3 regions of the Paenibacillus sp. FSL H8-0079 genome follow, and region 1 is predicted to be linked to each of the others. Evidence: riboswitches for the same ligand, from Rfam matches in the RefSeq annotation. Region 1 holds a riboswitch; each other region holds the start of a gene.
The links. A riboswitch is a leader RNA that binds a small molecule or an ion and turns the genes downstream of it on or off. The one in region 1 is predicted to bind S-adenosylmethionine.

Region 2: it holds a riboswitch for S-adenosylmethionine, as region 1 does, so the genes downstream of both, mmuP (S-methylmethionine permease) here and MHI06_RS24260 (methionine ABC transporter ATP-binding protein) in region 1, are expected to answer to the same signal.
Region 3: it holds a riboswitch for S-adenosylmethionine, as region 1 does, so the genes downstream of both, metA (homoserine O-succinyltransferase) here and MHI06_RS24260 (methionine ABC transporter ATP-binding protein) in region 1, are expected to answer to the same signal.

What each region holds. Positions count from the first base shown of each region.
Region 1 is NZ_CP150300.1:5,428,002-5,435,800, forward strand. It holds gene MHI06_RS24230 (NAD(P)/FAD-dependent oxidoreductase) at 1-951, shown strand, start outside; gene MHI06_RS24235 (YuzB family protein) at 948-1,202, opposite strand; gene MHI06_RS24240 (NifU family protein) at 1,283-1,528, shown strand; gene MHI06_RS24245 (SDR family oxidoreductase) at 1,666-2,445, opposite strand; gene MHI06_RS24250 (MetQ/NlpA family ABC transporter substrate-binding protein) at 2,928-3,767, opposite strand; gene MHI06_RS24255 (methionine ABC transporter permease) at 3,843-4,502, opposite strand; gene MHI06_RS24260 (methionine ABC transporter ATP-binding protein) at 4,503-5,537, opposite strand; SAM riboswitch class I at 5,663-5,803, opposite strand; gene MHI06_RS24265 (Cthe_2314 family HEPN domain-containing protein) at 5,973-6,692, opposite strand; gene MHI06_RS24270 (heme A synthase) at 6,892-7,799, opposite strand, start outside.
Region 2 is NZ_CP150300.1:5,754,131-5,761,929, forward strand. It holds one part of gene MHI06_RS25760 (IS3 family transposase) at 1-892, opposite strand, end outside; one part of gene MHI06_RS25760 (IS3 family transposase) at 892-1,273, opposite strand; gene mmuM (homocysteine S-methyltransferase) at 1,401-2,468, opposite strand; gene mmuP (S-methylmethionine permease) at 2,446-3,858, opposite strand; SAM riboswitch class I at 3,951-4,052, opposite strand; gene MHI06_RS25775 (Ger(x)C family spore germination protein) at 4,125-5,327, opposite strand; gene MHI06_RS25780 (spore germination protein) at 5,324-6,424, opposite strand; gene MHI06_RS25785 (spore germination protein) at 6,464-7,799, opposite strand, start outside.
Region 3 is NZ_CP150300.1:1,987,699-1,995,497, forward strand. It holds gene MHI06_RS09065 (phosphodiester glycosidase family protein) at 1-81, shown strand, start outside; gene MHI06_RS09070 (MOSC domain-containing protein) at 112-798, shown strand; gene MHI06_RS09075 (ROK family protein) at 870-1,748, shown strand; gene MHI06_RS09080 (HRDC domain-containing protein) at 1,925-2,926, shown strand; gene corA (magnesium/cobalt transporter CorA) at 2,998-3,933, opposite strand; SAM riboswitch class I at 4,385-4,508, shown strand; gene metA (homoserine O-succinyltransferase) at 4,745-5,662, shown strand; gene MHI06_RS09095 (PLP-dependent transferase) at 5,687-6,877, shown strand; gene MHI06_RS09100 (PLP-dependent transferase) at 6,870-7,799, shown strand, end outside.

The DNA of each region.
Region 1 (7,799 bases):
CCCTTTCAGGGATTAAAGACAGAATATTACGCACTCGCAGCAGGAACCGTATCTGATTACGACCTGCGTATCCAATTTCCAGTGAGCGATAAAGTCACTTACCGTTATGGAGAAGTTACTTCGATTGACCTGGAACAGCGTCAGATTGAATTTGAAGGCCAAGACCCGCTCGTGTACGACAAACTTGTCATTGGACTTGGTTGTACAGACCGTTTCCACAATACACCAGGCGCCGAAGACTACAGCTGTACCATTCAGAGCTTCAGCAAAACACGCGAGACCTACCTTCGCCTTAATGAAGTCAAAGCCTATGGCAATGTGCATATCGTTGGCGGCGGATTAAGTGGTGTCGAGATGGCAGCCGAACTTCGTGAGAGCAGACCGGATCTGAACATCAGCATTTTGGATCGTGGTGAACGTGTATTATCCGCTTTCCCGCAACGTCTGTCCGTGTATGTGCATGAATGGTTCAACGAACATCAGGTAGAGACACGCGGGCATATCGCCATCTCACGTGTTGAACCAAATGCGATATTTAATCGGGATGAACAGATCCTAACGGATGCTGTCGTGTGGACTGCAGGCATTCAGCCCGTAAAAGTGGTACAGGATCTGGACGTAACCAAAGACCCTCAAGGTCGTGTCGTCCTGAATGAATACTACCAAATCCCGGAATATACCGATGTATATGTCGTTGGTGACTGTGCGAGTGTCCCTTATGCACCTAGCGGTCAAGCTGCCGAAGTGCAGGGTGAGCAGATCGCCCATATTCAGCATGCCCTCTGGAAAGGCGAAAAGCCCAATCCACATCCACTCAAGCTTCGTGGCACACTCGGTGCACTCGGCAAGAAGTCTGGGTTCGGGCTGATGGGCAAAACGTCTATGATGGGACGCGTACCTCGGATTTTGAAAAGTGGTGTGCTCTGGATGTCCAAGCGCCATCTCGGTTAATCGAGATCGAGCTCATCCCAGGCATCGGCTTCGGAAACTTTGGCCAGAATGGCGTTATATAGATCTTCCACTTTGTCTGTGATGACAACTTCGCCATTCACCAGTGCAAATGGAGTCATAGAACATTGGCCGCAGTTGGTGAGGCAGCCGTATTCAATCACATCATAGTCTGGATTTTCTTCCAGTTGATCCATGACTTCATCTGTGCCAAAATGCATATTATTGGCACAAAATTCAATAATCGGTCTCATGTAGGTTCACCTGCTTTGTTTGACCATTTTAATTTGTGGCCATTTGTAATATAATATAGGAAGGAAAGGAGTTGAACAATATGAGCGAAAACGCACAAAGCACCATGTATGATGAGGTATCTGATGTGCTTGATAAACTTCGTCCGTTCCTGCAGCGCGATGGCGGTGACGTGGAACTGGTCGACGTGGAGGACGGCATCATTAAGCTGAAACTGGTCGGTGCCTGCGGCAGTTGCCCAAGCTCCACCATTACCTTAAAAGCCGGGATTGAACGCGCCCTTCTCGAAGAAGTTGAGGGTGTACAAGAAGTCGTACAAGTATTCTAATCAATCCTTCACGAAATAAACCTCAAGAGCCTTTCGCTTCGCATGAAGCGGAGGGCTCTTTTTTTGTGTGCATATGCAGAGAGTCCATTTCTCACTGTCACCTTGACCAGTTTTCTACGTACAATCCTCAACTCACCTTAAGTATCCTCGCGCTGTATGGTCGGACGAATCGGATCAAGTCCTCCAGATACATCCATAATGTTACCTGTTATAAAATCGGAATGATCAAGGCACAGATACGTAATCACTCGTGCAATATCTTCACCGCTGCCAGGACGCCCTCTTGGCGTTTCCTCGTCGGTGATGCCTGCCATCTCATCAATCGTTTTCTCTTTGTTCGCACCACGAATGTCTCCTGGGCATACCATGTTAACCGTAATTCCATAAGGAGCTTCCTCAACGGCGAGTGTCTTCGTAAAAGATACCAGACCTACCTTCGCAGCCGCATATACGGCGCGATGAGGCCAAGATCTCGCTTCTCCAGCATGACTGAAGCCAAAATGGATAATGCGTCCCCATTGCTTGCGTCTCATCTCCGGCAACACACGTTGATCGAGCAACATCGGTCCCAGCAGGTTTCCCTGCACAAGCATCTGAACCTCATCTTCAGCATAATCCGCAAATAATCGACGCTCACGGACAAATGGCCCTGCGTTATTCACCAAAATATCAATGCTGCCCAGCTTGTCTTCCACTTGTTCAACCAATGAAGCAATATCTTCAACCTTGGATATATCCGCCTGGATGGCAATGCACCGCACACCCTTGGCTGTAATCTGAGCCCTTAAAGCCTCAGCTTCTGTTCTGCTGTGTACATAGTTGAGGGCAATATGACACCCTTGATCTGCCAGACTGAGGGCTGTCATTTTACCAAGACCTTTGGCACTTCCCGTTATGAGGGCAATCTTTCCCTTCACGTTCATCCCCCTCTTCAAAGAGCAGTCACTATCCAGTATAAAAGATTTATCCTCCTCCTACAACTCGCTTATCTATAAGGAATCATCAACCTGTGATTCCTTATAGATCTTGATCGAAATCGGAAGTCTAACCAGCAATAGTGAATTCGGCTCGTGGTATGTCGTGTTCGAGTATGTGAAGACCGGTCATATCCATGATGACGATCAAAATTTAAGTGCCGAAGAACTGTTAAGCAGTTATATCCGTGGCACAGAAGAAGACAACAGAGAGCTCGATCCTGAATATAGAACACACATAACAGGTTGGGAAATCGAACCAACATACGATAAGACCAAGCATCAGTTGGTCTACTCCCACCCTGACCCTTGTTGATTCCCACGTCAGCACAGATTAGGAAACATAAAATAAGCCGTATATCTCTTCTGGAGAGATATACGGCTTATTTCTTAATAGCTTCACATCATATCATACATATCGTGAATTATTCAGTTGCAGGTTCAACTGCACCTTTATAACGTTCTTCGATAAATGTTTTCACTTCTTCGGAGTGCAGAGCAGCAGCCAGTTTCTGGATCGCATCTGCATCCTTGTTGTCCTCACGGGAAACGAGGATGTTAGCGTATGGATTACCTTGCAGATCTTCGATCAGCAAAGCATCATTCGCCGGATTCAGGTTCGCTTCGAGCGCATAGTTAGCGTTGATGAATACCAGATCCGCTTCATCCAATTGACGAGGCATCATAGCTGCATCCAGCTCGATGATATCCAGGTTCTTCGGATTTGCTGTGATATCTTGAATCGTAGAAGTGATATTTGTGTTGTCTTTCAGCGTAATGATGCCTTCCTTCGCGAGCAACAACAGTGCACGTCCACCATTGGATGGGTCATTCGGGATCGCTACTTTTGCGCCGTCTGCCAGTTCATCCAAAGACTTAATCTTTTTGGAGTATCCGCCAAAAGGCTCAACATGAACAGGTGTTACAGCAACGAGGTTGAATCCACGTTCTTTATTCTCTGTGTCCAGGTAAGGTTGGTGTTGGAAGAAGTTTGCATCCAATTTTTCATCAGCAAGTTGCTGATTGGGTTGAACATAGTCATTGAACGTTACGACTTGCAAACGAATACCTTGTGCTTCCAGTTCAGGCTTGATACTTTCCAGAATCTCTGCGTGTGGTGTAGGTGAAGCTCCAACTTTCAATTCAACTGTACGAGGTGCACCTGCTGAATTGTCTGCGCCGCTATCGGCGTCCTTGTTGTTTCCGCAAGCTGCGAGAACCGCAATCAACATAAGACTAAGTAGAGCAAAAGACCATTTTTTCATGTGTAAAACCCCTTCTCTAATCATTTTTGTCATGTGGCGTCCGCATTATTGCATAACCATCATGTAATCTATGTGTTATTTCCTGGTGAAAAATGTAACCAAGCGATCTCCAGCCATCTGGAGAATTTGCACTAGAATGATCATCGACACGACGGATATGATCATGATTTCATTCTGATAACGGAAGTATCCATAGTTAATTGCCAGTGTTCCCAGACCTCCACCACCGACCATGCCCGCCATCGCCGTATAGGAGACGAGCGTAACGATGGTAATTGTTATACCAGCAAGCAGACCAGGCAACGCCTCAGGCAGTAACACCCGTCTTACAATCTGTCCGGTCGATGCACCCATCGCCTGTGCAGCTTCAATGACACCCCGATCGACTTCACGCAAAGTAGTTTCCACCAAACGGGCAAAATAAGGAGCTGCTGAAATAACCAAAGGAGGTATAACGCCGAGCACCCCGGTAGCAGTACCGACGAGTATACGAGTAAATGGGATAAGTGCAACAATCAATATGATAAATGGGACTGAGCGCAAAATATTAACAATCAGGGATAGTATCGTGTACACTGCCCGTGACTTAATCGAAGCAGATCGGGCTGTCATGAACAGCAGAACTCCGAGTGGTAAACCAAAGATAACGGTAAACAAGCCTGATACACCCAAAATTTGCAGTGTCTCTATGGAAGCTTTACCAACCTCTTCCCAACGTACGGTTGAAAAATCCATCTAACGAAGCACCTCCACATCAAGTCCCTCTGCGGTCAATTCGGATATGGTCCGTTCAATCGCATCTGACTCACCCTCGAATCGAACGGTCAACTGCCCATAAGGAACCTGTTTGATCGTAGAGATCGTACCTTGCAGGATGGCAAAATCCACACCTGTCTTACGTACCGTTCTGGACAAAATCGCTTCATATGTTTTATGACCCAGAAAGGAAATCTTCACTAGTTTAGAAGCAACACCTGCCTGCAATTCAACGCTTGCATTCGCCAGAGCGGTCTCTTCCAGAGCAAGTCCAGCTTCATGGTCACGCATCGTGAAGTCCCGCGTAATGGCGTGCTGCGGCTTCAGGAATACTTCTGTTACAGGTCCCTGTTCCACAATGCCACCTTGATGAATGACAGCAACCTTGTCACAGATGTTCTGGATGACGTGCATCTCATGTGTAATCAGCACAATCGTGAGGTTGTACTTTTCATTAATGTCGAGCAATAATTTCAGGATTGAATTCGTCGTCTGCGGATCAAGTGCCGAAGTAGCCTCATCACAGAGAAGTACATTCGGATCACTCGCAAGCGCTCTTGCAATCCCAACACGTTGTTTCTGTCCACCAGATAATTGAGCCGGATATTTACTGCTGTGTTGCTCCAGGCCAACCAGAGCGAGCATTTCCTTCACTTTGCGATCAATGGCTTCCTTAGGTGTATTTACAAGCTTTAGTGGAAAAGCCACATTGTCATATACCGATGCCGAGGATAGCAGATTAAAGTGTTGAAAAATCATGCCGATCTTGCGTCTCTGTTGCTGCAATTCAGTTTTACTCAGGTCAGTCAGGTTGACTCCGTCGACCCATACTTCACCCTCCGTTGGACGTTCCAACAAATTAATACAGCGAATCAGTGTACTTTTACCTGCTCCGGAATGGCCAATGACGCCATAAATTTCACCCTTGCAGATGCTCAAATCCAGATTGGATAACGCTGTTGTGGATTTTGCCCCTTTACCATACGTCTTGGTCAATCCTTTTAATTCAATCAATAGCACTTGCCCCTTCCTACCACCTACATGTATCTTTACCCGAAAGAAAGGAAAACTCCCCTTTACGTACAAAAAAAGAAGAGCCCCTTTGCAGATACAAAGACGGCTCTTCACGTGAATTTACCTTCTCATCTGCCAAAATCGTGTCTTGCACCATTTTGTAGGAATTAGCACCTAACATCTATAACGAATGACACATGTGTCATTCAGTATAAATCGGTTGCCGGGCTTCATCGGGCCTGTCCCTCCGCCGCTCTCGATAAGAAATATGAGGTTGTAAGATTCTATAAGTTCATGTAGTTCATGTTATATACTGTTCGAAAGTTCAGAAACTTCTGTAAAAATAATGATATTCATGTACCATTCGATCTGAAACTCAGTATAATCCAAGTATTCCGATTTGTCAAAGGGAATTATTTCATTTATTTTACTGCGTTAACGTTTCTTACCTCGCTTAAGCCATATCTGATTAATGTAGCCGTATGAAGTACTTAACGTTTCACACACCATATCCACGCCCTGACGCATTTCATGCACATGCTGATCCAGATCCTCCAATTTCACTTTCCCTTGCAACGTCTGGTGTAACTGCCACAAATCATCATGCATTTCAGAGTTCATGTAGTGAATTTCCATATTACGTCGTTTGCGAAGCTTACTCATCGGTTCACGATATGAATCCTTGATCTGAATCAACCGCAAAGCAAGGTCATGATGCTGCGTCGCATAATCGAACTGCCTTAACACGGTAAAATAAGAAAAATGCGCTTTTGTATTTGAGGTATTCAGCTCGAATATTTCATTCAATACCGTGCCGACTTTATCCAGAATGGCAAAACAACGGATGAACCCATCTTTATAGAAATAAACATATCGGGCATACTCGGCTTTCTCTGCCTGCGTCATATCGTCCGTAGATCCTGCAACGACCTTTTTGCGAAAATGAGCAGCAGCGAAACAGCTTTGCTCCAGTTCATCCAGTGAGGAGATGAGTCCCTGCGTCCACACATACAGTTTCCGATAGTCATGCGTGGGATCATGGTCCACATGCATTTGTCGCTGAAACAGCTCGAGCGTATGCGCCATGGATTCCATCGCTTCCTTCAATAACCCTTCGTTTATACGCGGCTTTTCCCCGAGCAACGTTCGCAGCATAACTAACCTCCTCTTTTCCACATCAACAAAGATTCATCACCATCATACATAACCATTCCGAGTATACGTGTAATTGCTACTTGCCATAGGTTGCCCTGATCCCCCTGACATCAAACAAAGTCCACCTGTCCAATGATGTACATCACTGGATGGTGGACTTTCAAGTTTAACCCAAGAGTCGTTCCAATTTCAACGGAATTTAGAAACGATTAGCCGGGCGATGTAGCTTGTACACTAGGAAACTCATATAGGTTAAAATCCCAAACAATATGGCGATATCCAGCATATGAGCGAGGGCCACGAACATGTATACTTCCGGACGGCTCATCGTCACCATCATGAAAATACCAATGACCACTTGCATCAGAATCAGAACAACGGATACCACACCAAGGGTACGCATTTCTTTGTTATCCGGATGATTACGGTAAGCGAAATGACCCAGAATGGCGATAACAATTACGAGCGACGCAGCCGCAGCACGGTGAGCAAACGCAACCGCTACCCCACCCGAAAGCTCAGGAATAATCTGCCCATTACAGAGTGGAAATCCGGAACATCCGCCTGCAGAATCCGTGTGGCTCACAAATGCACCTGTGTATACAACGAGATACGTGTAAACCGTGGAGAACCAGACCAGATTCCTGAATTTTTTAGTAACCCGAGGGTATCTATTCAGGCGCTCCAATCCACCATCTTTTGCCTCCTGCCTTATGCCCAAGGCCATCATGAGAGAACTAGCAAAAGCGATCAACGCAAAGCCGAAATGCAGTGCCATGACTGCTGAAGATTGGGAGAAAACGACGGCAAAAGCCCCCATGATTCCCTGGACGATAACAAATACCAAGGTTAAGAAAGAAAACAATTGCAGGTCACGGCGTGACTTACCGAACCGCAGAAAAGCAACAAACGAGGCAATGGACAACAGTCCAGCCAGTGCGCTTACAGCGCGATGGGAATATTCAATAAGTGAAGCCACAGTATGTGCCGGAACGAGTTTTCCGTTACATAAAGGCCATTCCGTTCCGCAGCCAAGGCCCGATTCCGTTTTGGTTACGATGCCTCCACCAAAAGTGGCCAGAAACATGACAAGACAGGTTAATACGG
Region 2 (7,799 bases), 330 kb from region 1:
CATTGCCCTCGATAATGATTATAGTACGTCATATAACTCTTAATTTCTCGTTTTACTTCTTCTAATGTTTCGCATTCTTTGATATTCGTTTCATCCTTAAAATGCCCAAAGAATGATTCTTGGGGAGCGTTATCCCAACAGTTTCCTCGTCGTGACATGGATTGAGTTAACCCCATTTTTTTCACTACGGATTGGAATTGTGGGTTCGTATAATGAAAGCCTTGATCGGAATGGATTAACGCATCTTTTGTGATATGTCGGTGTTTCTTCAATTGATGAAGCGTGTTCAGCGCAATGTCTATGCGTAACGAAGAAGACACTTCATACGCTAAAATCTCATTCGTCTGTGCGTCTTTCATGGTTGATAAATAAGCTCGCTGGTTGCCTTTGTACGTTAAATAGGTGATGTCGGTTAATAACACCTTTCCCGCCTCGCCTGGCTTAAAATTGCGCTGTAATTCGTTTGGACATGTGCGATGTTCTTTCGTTGCTTTTGCCATTCTACGGGCTGGATTAGCCTTTCGAATGGGACAGATGATTTCAAATTTCTTCATGATCCGACGAATCCGCTTCAAGTTGTACGTCATCTTGTACTGATTTTCTAATGTCATTTTAATTTGGCGTGCTCCTTTTTTACGTCCACGGAATCGATAGGCCTTTAAAATCATTTCCTTTACCATCTCATCTGCTTCGGCTTCAGCTATACGCTTTTGCGCTGATTTTTCAGTGAAGTAATTGTAATAACCCGAACGTGATACTTCCATAATATCGCATAGATAGCTGACCAACCGCTTCAATTTATACGTTCTGATCGTCCGATAAATGAGTTCAAACTTCAGCTCTACAGCCACTTTTATTTCTTTTTCAACATCTGCCTTTCGAGTAGATCGAGCTTTTTTAGCAGTTCATTTTCCGCTCGTAACAATTGATTTTTTGCTTCTAATCGTTCAATCTTTTGTTCTAATGTTAATTCACGTTCCGAAGGGCGACCTGAATTCGTTTTACGTGTATCCTGTAAGCCTTCTACACCCGCTTCACGATACGAAGCACGCCAACGTTTTCCAGAAGAACGGACACGCTCTAAACCAATACATTCAACATCTAAGCCCGCTTCTTCAAAAATGTCTCGTGGCAGTTTACCCTGTTCATTTTGTGCAATGAAATGGCGCTTAAATTCATCGGTATACGTAATCGCCTTTTCACTAACAGCGATCACATTTGGATTCCGTTTTAGTTGTTCTTGTTCTTTCTTCGTCAGTAATCTTTTCGTCATAACATTTCCGCTCCAACATCGTTTTTTTTCATTATAAACAAAGTACCCTATAAGATGGGCTTTTTTCAAAGTGTCCATCTTATAGGGTACATTTTAGATGTGGAAAGGCTTTTCATAATGATATGATCTACTTCCGCCATTTCTTCGCAAGTGCACCAATCTGATGTGGCGTTGTTCGGCAGCAGCCGCCAATAATTTTCGCGCCCGCAGCAACCCACTGCTCCGAAGCATCACTCATGCTGCCACAAGTACCCTGTCCGCTCCACGTCTTCGTTGCTGCATCGTACACTTCTCCCGAGTTCGGATACACAATAACAGGTTTGTCACTGGCACGGCTGAGAATACCTACGGCTTCCGTCACCACTTCCATCGGAGCACAGTTCAGGCCAATCGCCACAATCTGCGGCTCGGAGCCAAACGTCTGTGCACATACCTCAAGTGGTGTACCCTCGCTGATGCTTGTCCCGTTTTTTAAAGAAAAAGATAGCCAAGCATACGCATGAGGAAACTCCTTCAGTAGATCAACCAGCACCTGTGCTTCCTGCAACGAAGGAATGGTCTCAAAAGCCAAAATGTCAGCCCCCGCTTCAATCAACGCCGCCATACGCGGACGGTGAAATGCAACAAGTGTCTCATCCGACACGCCGTAATGTCCCACATACTCTGAACCATCCGCCAGATAGGCGCCATATGGCCCAACGGACCCGGCAATAATTGGACGTGGACGAAAACAATCTCCTTCGCGATCTACTGTACGATCTGTTATATGCTCCTCGTGCTCCACGTTCTGGGAACGTACCGAAGGAGCTTCTACAAGCTGACCTGTCGAACTTTCTCTTCCTACTAAATCACTCTGCACTTCTGCCCACACGTCATCTCTCGCCTGTGCAGCCAGCTCCACCGTCTTGCGGATCAGCTCCAGTGCTGCCTGTTCACCAATCCCTCTCTTGCGGAAACCATCCACCGTCGCCTGATAACTGGATGTAATCGCACAGTCGGCTCCTGCTCGAAAATAATCCGCATGGACCTGAACGATGACATCTGGATTCTCAATTAACACACGGGCAGACCAGAGCGGATCATCCAGATCACATCCATGCTGTTCAAGTTCGGTCGCCAGCGCTCCATCCAGAATCATGACTGAGTGTTCACGTAGGATCTGTTCTATGGGATTAGTCTGTTGTGCTTGCGTCATGTAATTGTCCTCTTTTCTTGTTCGCACGTTCTGTCAGATAATAAGCGGCGTAACACACTGCGATAAATGGAACCCCACAATACAGTGCAATTCGCTGTGTCGGGTCAAAAGCAATACCTATGCATGAAGCCAGACATAATATAAATGAAATAATTGGTACAGCCGGGTACAGCGGTGTGCGGTAGACCAAATCTTTGACCGCATGTCCTTCCCGGATATACTGTCTGCGGAACATGTACTGGGAAGCGCTGATGCTCATCCATACCGCAACGACAGCCAGACCTGAAATGGAAACCAGTGTAATATACACGGTACCTGGCGCAATGACACTGGACAGCAAAGCCAGCGCACCACCAACCATACTGATTAGAAGTGCATTCAATGGCACACCCTGTTTGGTCAATTTGGCAAACCACGGGGAGATCGTTTTTTTGTCAGCCAGAGACCAGAGCATCCGCGACGAAGCATACAGGCCTGAATTGGCAGCAGAGAGAATCGCCGTCAGAATAACAAAGTTCATAATGTCTGCTGCATAGGGGACTCCCACTCGCTCCATTACGGCTACAAACGGACTTTCCAGTACACTGGCATCCGACATAGGTAGCAAGGCAGACAAGATAACAATCGTTCCGATGAAGAAAATAACCAAACGCCACAGCGTTGTATGAATCGCTTTCGGTATCGTCTTCTCCGGATTCTCCGTCTCCCCGGCGGCAATGCCGATTAATTCGGTACCGGAGAATGCAAAGTTTACAGCAAGCATAGTCATCAGTATCGCTGTAGCTCCATGAGGGAACCACCCGGATGCGGTAATATTTGATAGAAACGGAGCCGGTTCAGCATCCGCCATCGGAATGAATCCGAACATGGCTGCGCCACCGATCATAATAAAGACTACGATAGTCACTACTTTGACAGATGAGAACCAGAACTCGGATTCCGCAAATAATTTCACCGTTAAGGCATTGAACAGGAAAATCATTAGTGCAAAGAGCGCACTCCATATCCAAACATTTACCGATGGAAACCATCGCTGCATCAACAGTCCCGCGGCTGTAAATTCGGAGCCAAGCGCAACAGTCCAGGTTAACCAATACAACCAAGCCACCGTGTAGCCTGTTGCTGGACCGATATATTTGGCTGCATAACTATGAAACGCTCCTGTTTCTGGCATGTGAACAGATAGTTCACCAAGACAGAGCATCACCAGATATACAACGATCGCTCCGATCAGATAAGACAAAATGGTTCCCATTGGTCCCGCCTGTTGAATCGTGTAACCCGAGCTGAGGAATAAACCCGTTCCAATCACTCCACCGAGAGAGAGCATGACTACGTGCCGTGCCTGCATTTTCCGCTGAAAATGCCCTTTGTCGTTGTTGTTCTCCATACCTGCTGCTCCCCTACTTCTTCATCCAGAAAAAACAAAAAAGACCCACTCTTCCTAAAGAGTGCGCCGTTACTGACAAATAAAAACAAACGCTCCTATCTATCAGGCTTTCACCCGCTGGAATTAGCACAGTATCCTTCAGATCTGTTGCTGAGGTTTCTAAGGGCCAGTCCCTCCACCTCTCTGGATAAGAAAATGATTTTTTACTAATATAGCGATCTATCATGAATGTGTCAACATTTAAATAATAAATGTCCCATTCTACGCTATTCGGTGGAAGAGCCCGGATTGGTAATCGTGATCTTTACATCATACGTAATCGGTACAGTGCTAAAGATTTGGTCCCAATCATCTTTGATTTTCTTCCATGTTTTTGGTTCTTTGATACGCAAGCTATCTCGAAAATCCGCCACATCAGCTTTATAGGTATGCTGAATTTTGTATAACACCTGTCGAATCTGTTGTTCGGCCAGATCAGAAAATTCCTTTTCCAACTCTCTGAGGTAAGCACCTTTTTCCTCTTCCTCGGGAGCACGCCAGTCCTCCATCAGCCAGCCTTGGGATTCAATCTTCACATCGAATGAAATATCATTGCCAACCACTTTGGGAATGATTTTCACTTTTTTCTTCTTTATTTCATATACAACGGTGAATCCCTGTTTGTTGTGTGTCTTCAAGACCCCTCCTTGTTCTTTGGGCTTGAGCCACGATAAACCTTCCAGATCCGTTTGACTAAGTTCTCCGAGGAATTTGGTCGTTTTCCCATCGAATATGCTGCCTCCGGAGAACTTGTCCTCTCCATCCGAATTCAATACATTCTGGAGCAGGAAGCTGGAACCGGACTGCATTTGGGCGTCTAGCTTGGATAACAACACTGGTTCCAGGACTTTGTTGGATAGATACGAATTGTTCGTGATCCCTGTTAGATAGAAAGCTGGAATTCGAGAAGGGTCCTGCGAAGATAGCACATCTACCGCACGATGATGACTTATCAGTACGAGACAGTTGGGACGTATATCATTATCTCGAAGGACAAAATCAAGCAGTTGGTCCAAACCATATTTTTTGGCAATATCCTTGGAGATGACGATCACCTTCAGATGATGTCCGATGAGAGGCCGATCCCGCCTTAACGCAAACTGACGGAAGATTTGCAGCAAAGAATCTCCAGAAAGTTGTTCATTGGAATAGGATGTTTTGCCGGAAGAAGGCGAACCGGATTGCTGGCTCGATTGACTGTTGGAGAAACCTGGAGCGATCTGCACCGTAGCGGTCACATAGTTCTTCTTTGGATATGTACCTCCCTGAGCAGCGATGTCTTTCTCAAATTGTGTCTCTTTGCCGACATCGATTCCAAGACCAACATAGAGACTTAAATCCTCTACCTCCCGGCTGCTCCAGCATCCAGATAGCGTCAACAGAATGCACAAGGCAGATACTACACGTAAGAGCATACGGAATGGAATCATGCATGCTTGCCTCCTTTTTTACGAACCAGACTTAACAACAACAGTATCAGAGGTAAGATGGCAAATAACAACACGGATGCATTGCCCAGCATATCCCCCAGTGCAAAGGTATCATCCACCGTTTTAGGCATCATTGCTGTCACATAAATGACCGGAAGCAGACCATACATAATACCTTTGATTTTTTTGGTGCGAAACAAGTCACGAATGCCCACCGAAGCGCAGTAATGTGTAATCGCTGTTGTCGAAAAAATTTGCATAATCCAGATAACAAGCAACAAAGACTCAAATCGCTCAAATATCAGACCTTGAATCTCGAAGCTTCTTACCAAATCCAGCGTTGGCCAGGTACGAGTTTTGATCCCATCGAGCGATAAACTGCCTATAACCATCACAACCGTGATCAAATAAATAATGGTGGATACGAGTATCCCCCAGCTCATCGCCTTATTGCTCTTCTTCGGATTTTTCATATAGGCAGTCATGATTAACATCACCTCATATCCCGTATATGACAGTAGTGAAGGCTTCAGTCCTTTGAAAACAGGCATAATCCCATCTCCGAGCACAGGTCTCAGATTACCAATCTCGAATAGCTGGTTACTAAGTAGAATTTCAATGACAAATATGATGATCGTAATCGGCAGAATGATCTCAAACACACGAACAATGACACCAAGTCCACCTGAGATCATATATATACCGATCCACATGAAGACCATCACAATCGGCCAAGTGGGGGTGCGTTCGAGTAGATACATTCCTGTCACATCAGCCATGACTCTTATTTCGAAAGCGGCAATGACCATGAAATACATAATCATGGCACCGCCCAGTATGTAAGCGATCCAGCTCCCCGTAATTTCACGGGTGAACTGGAACACGGTTTTCCCCGGAAATCTGCGACACAGGGTAACCATAATGATTCCGATACCAGTAATAATCAGTCCAGACAGGATGATGGAAATCCAGACATCTGGTGTTCCGACAGCCTTGCTGGTCGTTCGAGGTAACGTCAATATCCCGGCACCGAGCATGTAATTGACAATAATTACAACGGCCTGCGTCGTGGTTAGCTTTCCTTGGGAGTCACTCACTTTAGTTCACCTCCAGTCCTTCTGTAGATAGCAATTCAATTATTTTTTTCGATCCTTATCTATCGGATTTGTCATCTTGGGACGCAACCTCATCATATTTAACGGAGCACGGATAACGAAATCCTTCCATTCATTCATGTGATAAGGAACTGCTGGGGCAACATATGGCACGCCAAAGCTCGAAAGTCGTGCCAGATGTGTACACACAAGCAGGAAGAACATAACTACGCCATACAGTCCGAGTATAGCTGCACTAAACATGGCGGCAAATCGCAGAATCCGCAACGTTAACCCTGCACTATAGACAGGAATCGTAAAGGAGGAGATGGCTGTAACCGCAACGACAATAACCAAAAATTGGCTTATGATACCCGCCTGTACCGCTGCTTGGCCGATAATCAAACCTCCGACGATCCCCATCGCGGGCGCAATCGGTTTAGGCAACCGGATTCCGGCCTCCCTCAGAATCTCAATCGAAAGTTCCATGATCAGTACTTCAATGATCGAAGGAAACGGTACTCCCGTGCGCGTTTCAATAATCGTCAATACCAGCTTGGTCGGGATAAGTCCCGGATGAAACGAGATAAACGAGATATACAGTGCAGGAGCAAGCAATGCCAACATGGCGGCCATAAAACGCAACATTCGCAAAAAGGTTCCAGGAATCCAGCGTTCATAGTAATCTTCGGGAGATTGTAGCAACATGCTGAAGGTCACGGGTACAACCAGCACAAATGGCGTTCCATCCAATAAAATAGCCACCCGACCTTCCAGCAAAGCGCCAATGACCCGGTCAGGTCTTTCCGTATTCAGTACCTGCTGAAAAGGACTCAGGGTACTGTCTTCAATGAGTTGTTCCACATATCCAGATTCCAGCATCGAATCCATGTCCATCTCTTCAATTCGTTTGCAGACTTCAGCCACGAGATTGGGATCGGCAATATCCTGAATATAGGCTATCGCCAAATCTTTTTTGATCCGCGAACCTACTTCATACTTTCGAATAAAAAGACTCTGATCCGTACCATAACGACGCAGAATGCCTGTGTTATCGCTTAATTGCTCTGTAAAACCAATACGTGGTCCACGAAGCAATCCCTCTGACAAGGGTTCATTCATACCTCGTGTTTTGATCTTATGTGCTCCAATTAATAAAGCACCTGGCAAACCATCAACTAACAGTGCATTTTTACCAAAAAGCACGCCAACTGCGAGCTCTTGGAGAGACTTGGTTTCCTCAACCAAACTGACTGGAAGCAATTGATTTTGCAGGTATGCCGACAGTAAATGTGCGTTGTCCGGATGAAGGAAACCCTCCTGCTTAAGCAGAGGAATGCCTTCTAACATCAATGGTGTAATTAAATGATCATCAACT
Region 3 (7,799 bases), 3.3 Mb from region 1:
ATGTATGCCGGGGGCAAAATGCTAACTTCTCCAGGCCGGCTCTTGAGTAATGCACTGGTATTTGGTGGCTCTGTGCGTTAAAAGAAAGTAATTATGGGAGGGATGATGCAAATGACACTCACATCGGATCGAAAGCCAGGGGGAGGCAACACAGCAGTTCTGGCCATTAATGTAGGACTGCCGCAGGCGCTCCCTGGGCAGAAGCGTGAAGTGATGAGCGGCATTGTCAAACATCCTGTATCCGACGCGGTTTTCCTGTCATTCACTGGAATGACAGGGGATGCGCAGGCGGATCTGGTGCATCATGGCGGACCTGACAAGGCCGTTTGTGTATACGATTACAGTCGTTATCTGGCGCTGGAACAGCTGATGAATCGCAAGCTGGACTGGGGAGCTTGTGGAGAAAATCTGACGGTTGAAGGCTGTGCCGAAGAAGACGTCCGGATTGGTGATATGTACGAGTTGGGCGAAGCCACGGTGCAGGTCAGTCAGCCCAGACAACCTTGCTTCAAGCTGGGTGCGAGGTATGACTATAAGGAGCTACCTGTTTATTTTCAGGAGAGTGGACATACCGGCTTTTACTTTCGTGTACTGCAAGAAGGGGAGGTAAGGCCTTCGTCGATATTTCGACGGATTAACACCGATCCAGCCTCAATGACGGTTCTTGAAGCCAATCGAATTATGCATCAGGGGAAAGAAAATGCTGAAGGTATTCAGGCGCTGCTGGCCATTCCTGCGCTGTCAGACAGCTGGAGGCAGACGTTGATGAAACGATTGTCCAAGCTGGAGATTAAGTAGCAGGGTAATTACAGTGTCATTAATTAAAATAATATCAATTCCTATTAAACTAACTTGGGAGTGTGACTAACATGACGATCTTAGGCGCAATTGAAGCAGGCGGAACCAAATTTGTATGTGGTATTGGCACGGAAAATGGAGAAGTTCTGGAACGCGTAAGTTTTCCCACGACGACACCGGAAGAGACCATGGCTCAAGTGATTTCATTTTTTGAAGGCAAAGGCATTGAAGCGCTGGGCGTAGGTTCATTTGGCCCGATTGATCCGATTGAAGGAAGCCCAACGTATGGTTATATCACAACAACACCGAAACCACATTGGGGACAGTATAACGTGATTGGCAAGCTCAAGGAGCATTTTGATGTACCGATGACATTTGATACGGATGTGAATGGCGCGGCACTTGGAGAAGCAACCTGGGGCGCTGCACAAGGTCTTGAGAGCTGTCTGTATATCACTGTGGGTACAGGCATTGGTGCAGGTGCTGTAGTTGGCGGTAAAATGGTCCATGGATTGTCACATCCAGAGATGGGACATATCATTGTACGCAGACATCCGGAGGATACATACGAAGGTTTCTGTCCGTATCATGGTGACTGTCTCGAAGGCCTTGCAGCAGGACCGGCCATTAACAAACGTTGGGAGCAACCGGCTTATGAACTGCCCGCAGATCATAAAGCATGGGAGATCGAAGCACATTACCTGGCACACGCACTGATGAACTATGTTCTGATTCTCTCACCGCAGAAAATCGTAATGGGTGGCGGGGTAATGAAGCAGGAGCATCTGTTCCCAATGGTTCGTAGCAAACTGCAGGAGTTGCTTGCAGGATATGTTCAGCATCCGGCACTTCAATCCGACATTGACCAGTATATTGTATCACCAGGACTTGGTGACAATGCAGGGCTGTGTGGTTCGCTGGCGCTTGCCAAATTAGCGCTGAACAAGTAGTACAATAAGGGATTGACGAATTTTACCATTGTGGTATGATATGGGCAACAGCATAGTACGGTTAATGAGGAAGCACCTCTCTTGCATGAATTTTGCAGGAGAGGTGTTTTTTTTGCTGCCTGTAGTTAGCATATCTAACCTGTATAGGCTGAAATGTCAAAGGGAGGGAACGGAAAATGGAAGTCATTTTCATGAACAGATTGTCCAGATTGTCAGATCAGAATGCAGAGTATGCGCAGCTATGGATTGGGGAAGAGGACGATAGCTGGCAGCTGGGATGGAGTCGCTACGAGGAAGGAGAACGTGAGGACAGCATCTGGTACGAAGGGACCTCTTGGGAGGAGCTACTTCATATCTACCGTCATCAGCTTGCCATACAGATGAGTGAGGGGTACCGACCGCAGTTGCAGGGGTTATTCCACGAGAATGATGATCTGAAGTCACGCAGTTATGGTGGGCAGCGGCTCCATTGTTATAGTGAACTATACGGCAACGAGCAGTTATATACGGATCTGTGCACATGGCGCAGGAAGAGAGTTGTGTCTGACCGGAAGGCACCGTATTTTATTGCAACAAATCGTCTGCTGCGTTTGATCAGTGCCTTTGTTCCACAGTCCATGGATGAGCTGATGCAACTGCCCGGCGTAGGAGAGAGCAAAGCAACCGAGTATGGTACGGAATGGATGGAGATTACGAACGGGTTGGAGCGTTCAACGACATTCCCGCTGGACTGGGTATACACGGCGCTGAAGGAAGAAGAGTATGAGAGCTGGTTATACAAGCAGAGAGAGCAGAAGTACAAACAGGAACTCGACAAGTTCACCACGCGTAAGCAAGTGCTTGAAGGCATGAAGGAAGGTTTTACGTTAGAGGAGATTGTTAATCGATCCGGATTATCCCGACGTGAGTTGATTGAGCTGTTAGAGACACTGGATCTTGAAGGTTATGACACCGATTGTCTTCTTGATGTAGAGTTGGCAGTTATGCCAGAGAACGAACAAGAGGCCGTATGGAGCGCGTATGAGGAGCTGGGAGATACGTTCCTGAAGCCAGTATTACATAAGGTGTATGGAGGAGAGAAGCCTGACGGAGGAAGTCTGGAGCAGGTCTATGAAAGACTGCGCATGATTCGAATCCGTTTTCGTCGGCATGCAGAGACAGAGCAGAATGTTGGTTAGGTGAAGGAAATGAAAAAAAGACGAGGCGTTTCTCCCACAGGAGCGCTTCGTCTTTGTTATTTCATACGAGTTCATACCCAGTCTTTTTTGCGGAAAATGAAGAACATGCTCAGGCCCAGTGTTACCATCAGGCCAATCACAACAAAATAGCTGTATTTCCAGTTAAGCTCTGGCATATTCGTAAAGTTCATTCCGTATATACCCGTAATGACCGTCAGCGGCATGAAGACCGTGGTAATGGCAGTAAACACACGCATGATCTCATTCGCCCGGTTCGCAATACTGGACTGGTAGGCTTCTCGTAAGTTGCCCATCAGGTCGCGATATGTTTCAAAGGTTTCAGATATTTTTACAGCATTCTCATAGATGTCACTGAAATACTTTTGCAGTTGATCATCGATGAGACGCAGATCTTTTTTGTTCAGTGTATTAATGACCTCTTTCTGAGGTCCAAGGACTTTTTTCAGCCACAGAATCTCACTGCGCAGTCCGATGATTTCATTCAGATGTGACTTTTTGGTGTGCATCAGAATGTCTTCCTCAAGCTTCTCGATCCGAGCTTCAATTCGGTCACCTACGGTGAAATAATTATCAACAATCAAGTCAACCAGCAGGTAGAGCAGACGATCCGGTGTACTGATTTCCTGTTCCCACAGGATGGGCTTCAGGGTGCGCAATTCGCTGACCTTCTGCTTCGTAACACTAATAATGAAATGTCTGCCGAGGAACAAGTTCACCGCACGTAGAAAAATCTCTTCATCATCAAAACGGATGCTATTAATCACAATAAAGTAATGGTTCTCATAAATTTCAATCTTCGGACGTTGTTCTTCATCACTGAGACAATCTTCCACTGCCAGATCATGCATCAAGAACAGCGGCTGAAGTACCGCCAAATCGTCTACGTCCGCATCAATCCAGTAAAATCCTTCCGCTGGTGGAGTCAGCGCCTGCTGAATGTCGTCCACCGGAATAAATACACCGTTGTTAACCAACCGGATTTTCATTGTTAATCTACTCCTTCTGCACCCGCCAACTTGGCGGATATTATCATTATGGGCGCAAAAAGAACAAATCAGCCGGTCGGCAGCGGAGCCTGGAGATCAGGGCTGCGTTCACTATATAATCAAACGGAAGTCACGTCCCGCTGCCGGCATGCTGATGTCAATTCTCTATGCAGTTTGTCGGAATTCGGCTGCCAGTCAGGCCTCGGGTCGCCATCCATTTAATATGTCACCTCTCACATAAGGGTTTATAACACCTTGTTTAGTATACCGCTGGTACAAGGTGCTTTCAAGCGCAAAAATGTGTCTATTTCGCGCCCTGAGGCAGTGTATGACAACGGATGATGAACGGTTCCGATCTGGAAAGCAGACGTAGAACTGCAACTTGACGTGAGGGCATTAATGTAATAAAGTAGACGGTGAACCACATTAAATTACAATCTAATACAGCGAAATCTTATCAAGAGTAGGTGGAGGGACTGGCCCGATGAAACCCGGCAACCGGCGGTATACCGCACGGTGCTAATTCTTGCAGCGACCAAGTGTCAAGTGGCACTGTTGTAACTGAGAGATGAGAGAGGCGCATATCTATTTACATATGACCTTTCTCGAAATCCGAGGAAGGTCTTTGTCATATGCCCCGACTTCTCAGCAGTGATTTTCGCTAAGGAACTTGAGATTGTCGTAACTTTGGATGGAACTTCAATCCAATGGTTGTAGACAAGCTCATGGCAGCCTACAACTGTATTGATGTGAAGACATCAAGCCAGCAGTGGCTGCATCTATTTATGCACAAGGAGGAGTTAGACTACCCATGCCAATCAAAATACCCGATACGCTACCAGCAAAAGAAGTCCTTGAAGGAGAGAATATCTTCGTCATGGATGAAACTTCTGCATACCAGCAGGATATTCGTCCACTCCGTATCGCTATATTAAACCTGATGCCCACAAAGGAAACGACCGAAACACAATTGCTTCGTCTGGTGGGAAACACGCCCATTCAGGTGGATGTCGTTCTGGTACATCCCAAATCCCATACGTCGAAGAATACGTCTCAGGAGTATTTGGATCTGTTCTACAAAACCTTCGATGAGATTGAGCATCGTCGTTTCGATGGAATGATCATTACGGGTGCCCCTGTGGAACAGATGGATTTCGAAGACGTGAACTATTGGAATGAAATCCAGGAGATCTTCGAATGGACCAAAACCAATGTGACTTCAACCCTGCATATATGCTGGGCTTCCCAGGCAGGTTTATACCATCATTTCGATGTACCCAAGGTTGCGCTTGATGAGAAGTGTTTTGGGGTTTTCCCACATACCATCAACAAGCCTCATGTTCCGTTGTTGCGTGGATTTGATGAAGTATTCAACGTTCCACATTCCCGTCATACGGAAGTGCGACGCGAAGATATTGAAAAGAATGAGAAATTAGAGATTTTGGCTGAATCCGAGGAAGCTGGTATTTTCCTGGTTGCTACCAAAGACGGCAAACAGATTTTTGCTACAGGACATGCCGAGTATGACCCTTTCTCATTAAAGTGGGAGTATGACCGGGATGCAGCGAAAGGGATGGATATTGCATTACCTAGACATTATTATCCGAATGATGATCCTTCCCGTGTGCCACCGGCTACTTGGCGTGCTCATGCCAACTTATTATTCTCTAATTGGCTCAATTACTATGTGTATCAAGAAACACCTTACGATATTGGCCCGCAAATCTAATCGAGATTACAGGAGGATGCAGCAATGGAAGACAACAACAAGTTGAAAATCGAAAGCCGCTTAGCACAAATTGGGTCCATCAATGAACCGGTAACAGGCGCCATTAACTTTCCGATCTATCAATCCACTGCGTTTCGCCACCCGAAGCTTGGTCAAAGCACGGGGTTTGATTATATTCGTACGACCAACCCAACACGCAAAGTGTTGGAAGAAGCAGCTGCAGCGCTGGAGTCCGGTGATGCAGGGTTTGCCTGTAGCTCAGGTATGGCCGCGCTGCAAACCATCTTTGCCATGTTTGGTCAAGGGGATCATCTGATTGTATCGCTGGATCTGTATGGCGGAACCTATCGTCTACTTGAACGCATCCTGTCTCGTTTCGGCGTAACTGCAAGTTATGTGGACACGAATGACCTTGCAGCACTGGAGAATGTTCGTCAACCGAATACCAAAGCTGTATTCATCGAGACACCAACGAATCCGCTGATGATGATTACAGATGTGGAAGCCGTCGCTTCCTGGGCGAAAAGTTACAACCTGTTGACAATTGTTGACAACACGTTGCTGACTCCATTTTTCCAACGTCCGATTGAATTGGGTGCCGATATCATCATTCATAGTGCTACCAAATATCTGGGCGGACACAATGATGTGTTAGCCGGATTAATCATAACCAAGGGTGAGGCATTATCTGCGGAAATGGCGTTCCTGCATAATTCCATTGGCGCCGTGTTGTCTCCAAGTGACTCTTACCAGTTAATGAAAGGCATGAAAACGCTGGCTCTTCGCATGGAGCGTCATGAATACAATGCGCTTACCATTGCCAAATACTTGCTTGAGCATCCAGCAGTGGGTGAAGTGTATCATCCAGGCCTGTCGGATCATCCGGGGTATGCGGTGCAGAATAAACAATCCACGGGTAACACAGGTATCTTCTCTTTCAAAGTGAAGGATGCACGTTATGTTGAACCATTGCTGCGTCATATCAAACTCATTGCTTTTGCCGAAAGTCTCGGTGGAGTCGAATCTCTTATGACTTACCCGGCGGTACAAACGCATGCGGATATACCGCTTGAAATTCGTGAGGCTGTAGGTGTGGATGACCGTCTGCTCCGGTTCTCCGTGGGCATTGAACATGCGGATGATCTGATAGCAGATCTCGGCAATGCGCTTACCGTTGCACAACAGGAAGTTGAAGGAGGCGTGCATCATGAGTGAGTCCAATAACAAGCCAAATTCCGAGTTGAAATTCAATACCAAATTGCTTCATTTCGGTGATGAGATCGACAAAACGACTGGAGCTTCCAGTGTACCGATCTATCAAGCTTCAACGTTCCATCATTTTGATATCTTCAATCCGCCTCAACATGATTACAGTCGTTCGGGTAATCCGACACGTCAGGCACTGGAAGATTACATCACACTGCTGGAGGGTGGAGCGCGAGGATTCGCCTATTCATCGGGAATGGCCGCGATTTCCAGTGTGTTCATGATGTTCTCCGCAGGGGATCATATGATTGTAACGGAAGATGTATATGGAGGTACGTATCGTTTGCTTACTTCCATATTGAGCCGTATGCAGATCGAGACGACCTTTGTAGACATGACCAATATAGATGAAGTAAAAGCGGCGCTCAAGCCGAACACCAAGGCAGTTTATATGGAAACACCGTCCAACCCGACACTGCGAATCACGGATATCGCTGCTGTGACTGACTGGTCGAAGGAAAATGACCTGATCACGATTCTGGATAACACTTTTATGACACCTTACTATCAGCGTCCAATTGAGCTGGGCGTGGATATCGTCGTACATAGTGCTACGAAGTTTCTCGGAGGTCACAGTGATGTACTGGCAGGGTTAGCCGTTGCTCGCACGGAATCACTTGGCGTACAACTGAAACAGTTGCAAAATGGACTCGGAACTGTACTTGGGGCTCAAGAATCCTGGCTTCTGATGCGCGGCATGAAAACCTTGGGAGCTCGCATGGCTCACAGCGAACAGAGCACAGCCAAACTGGCGGCTTGGCTTAATGAGCGCAGTGATATTACCGCTGTTTTTTATCCTGGACTGGAGGATCATCCGGGCCGTGAGGCACATGAGCGCCAGTCAACGGGGTATGGAGCTGTCGTTTCGTTT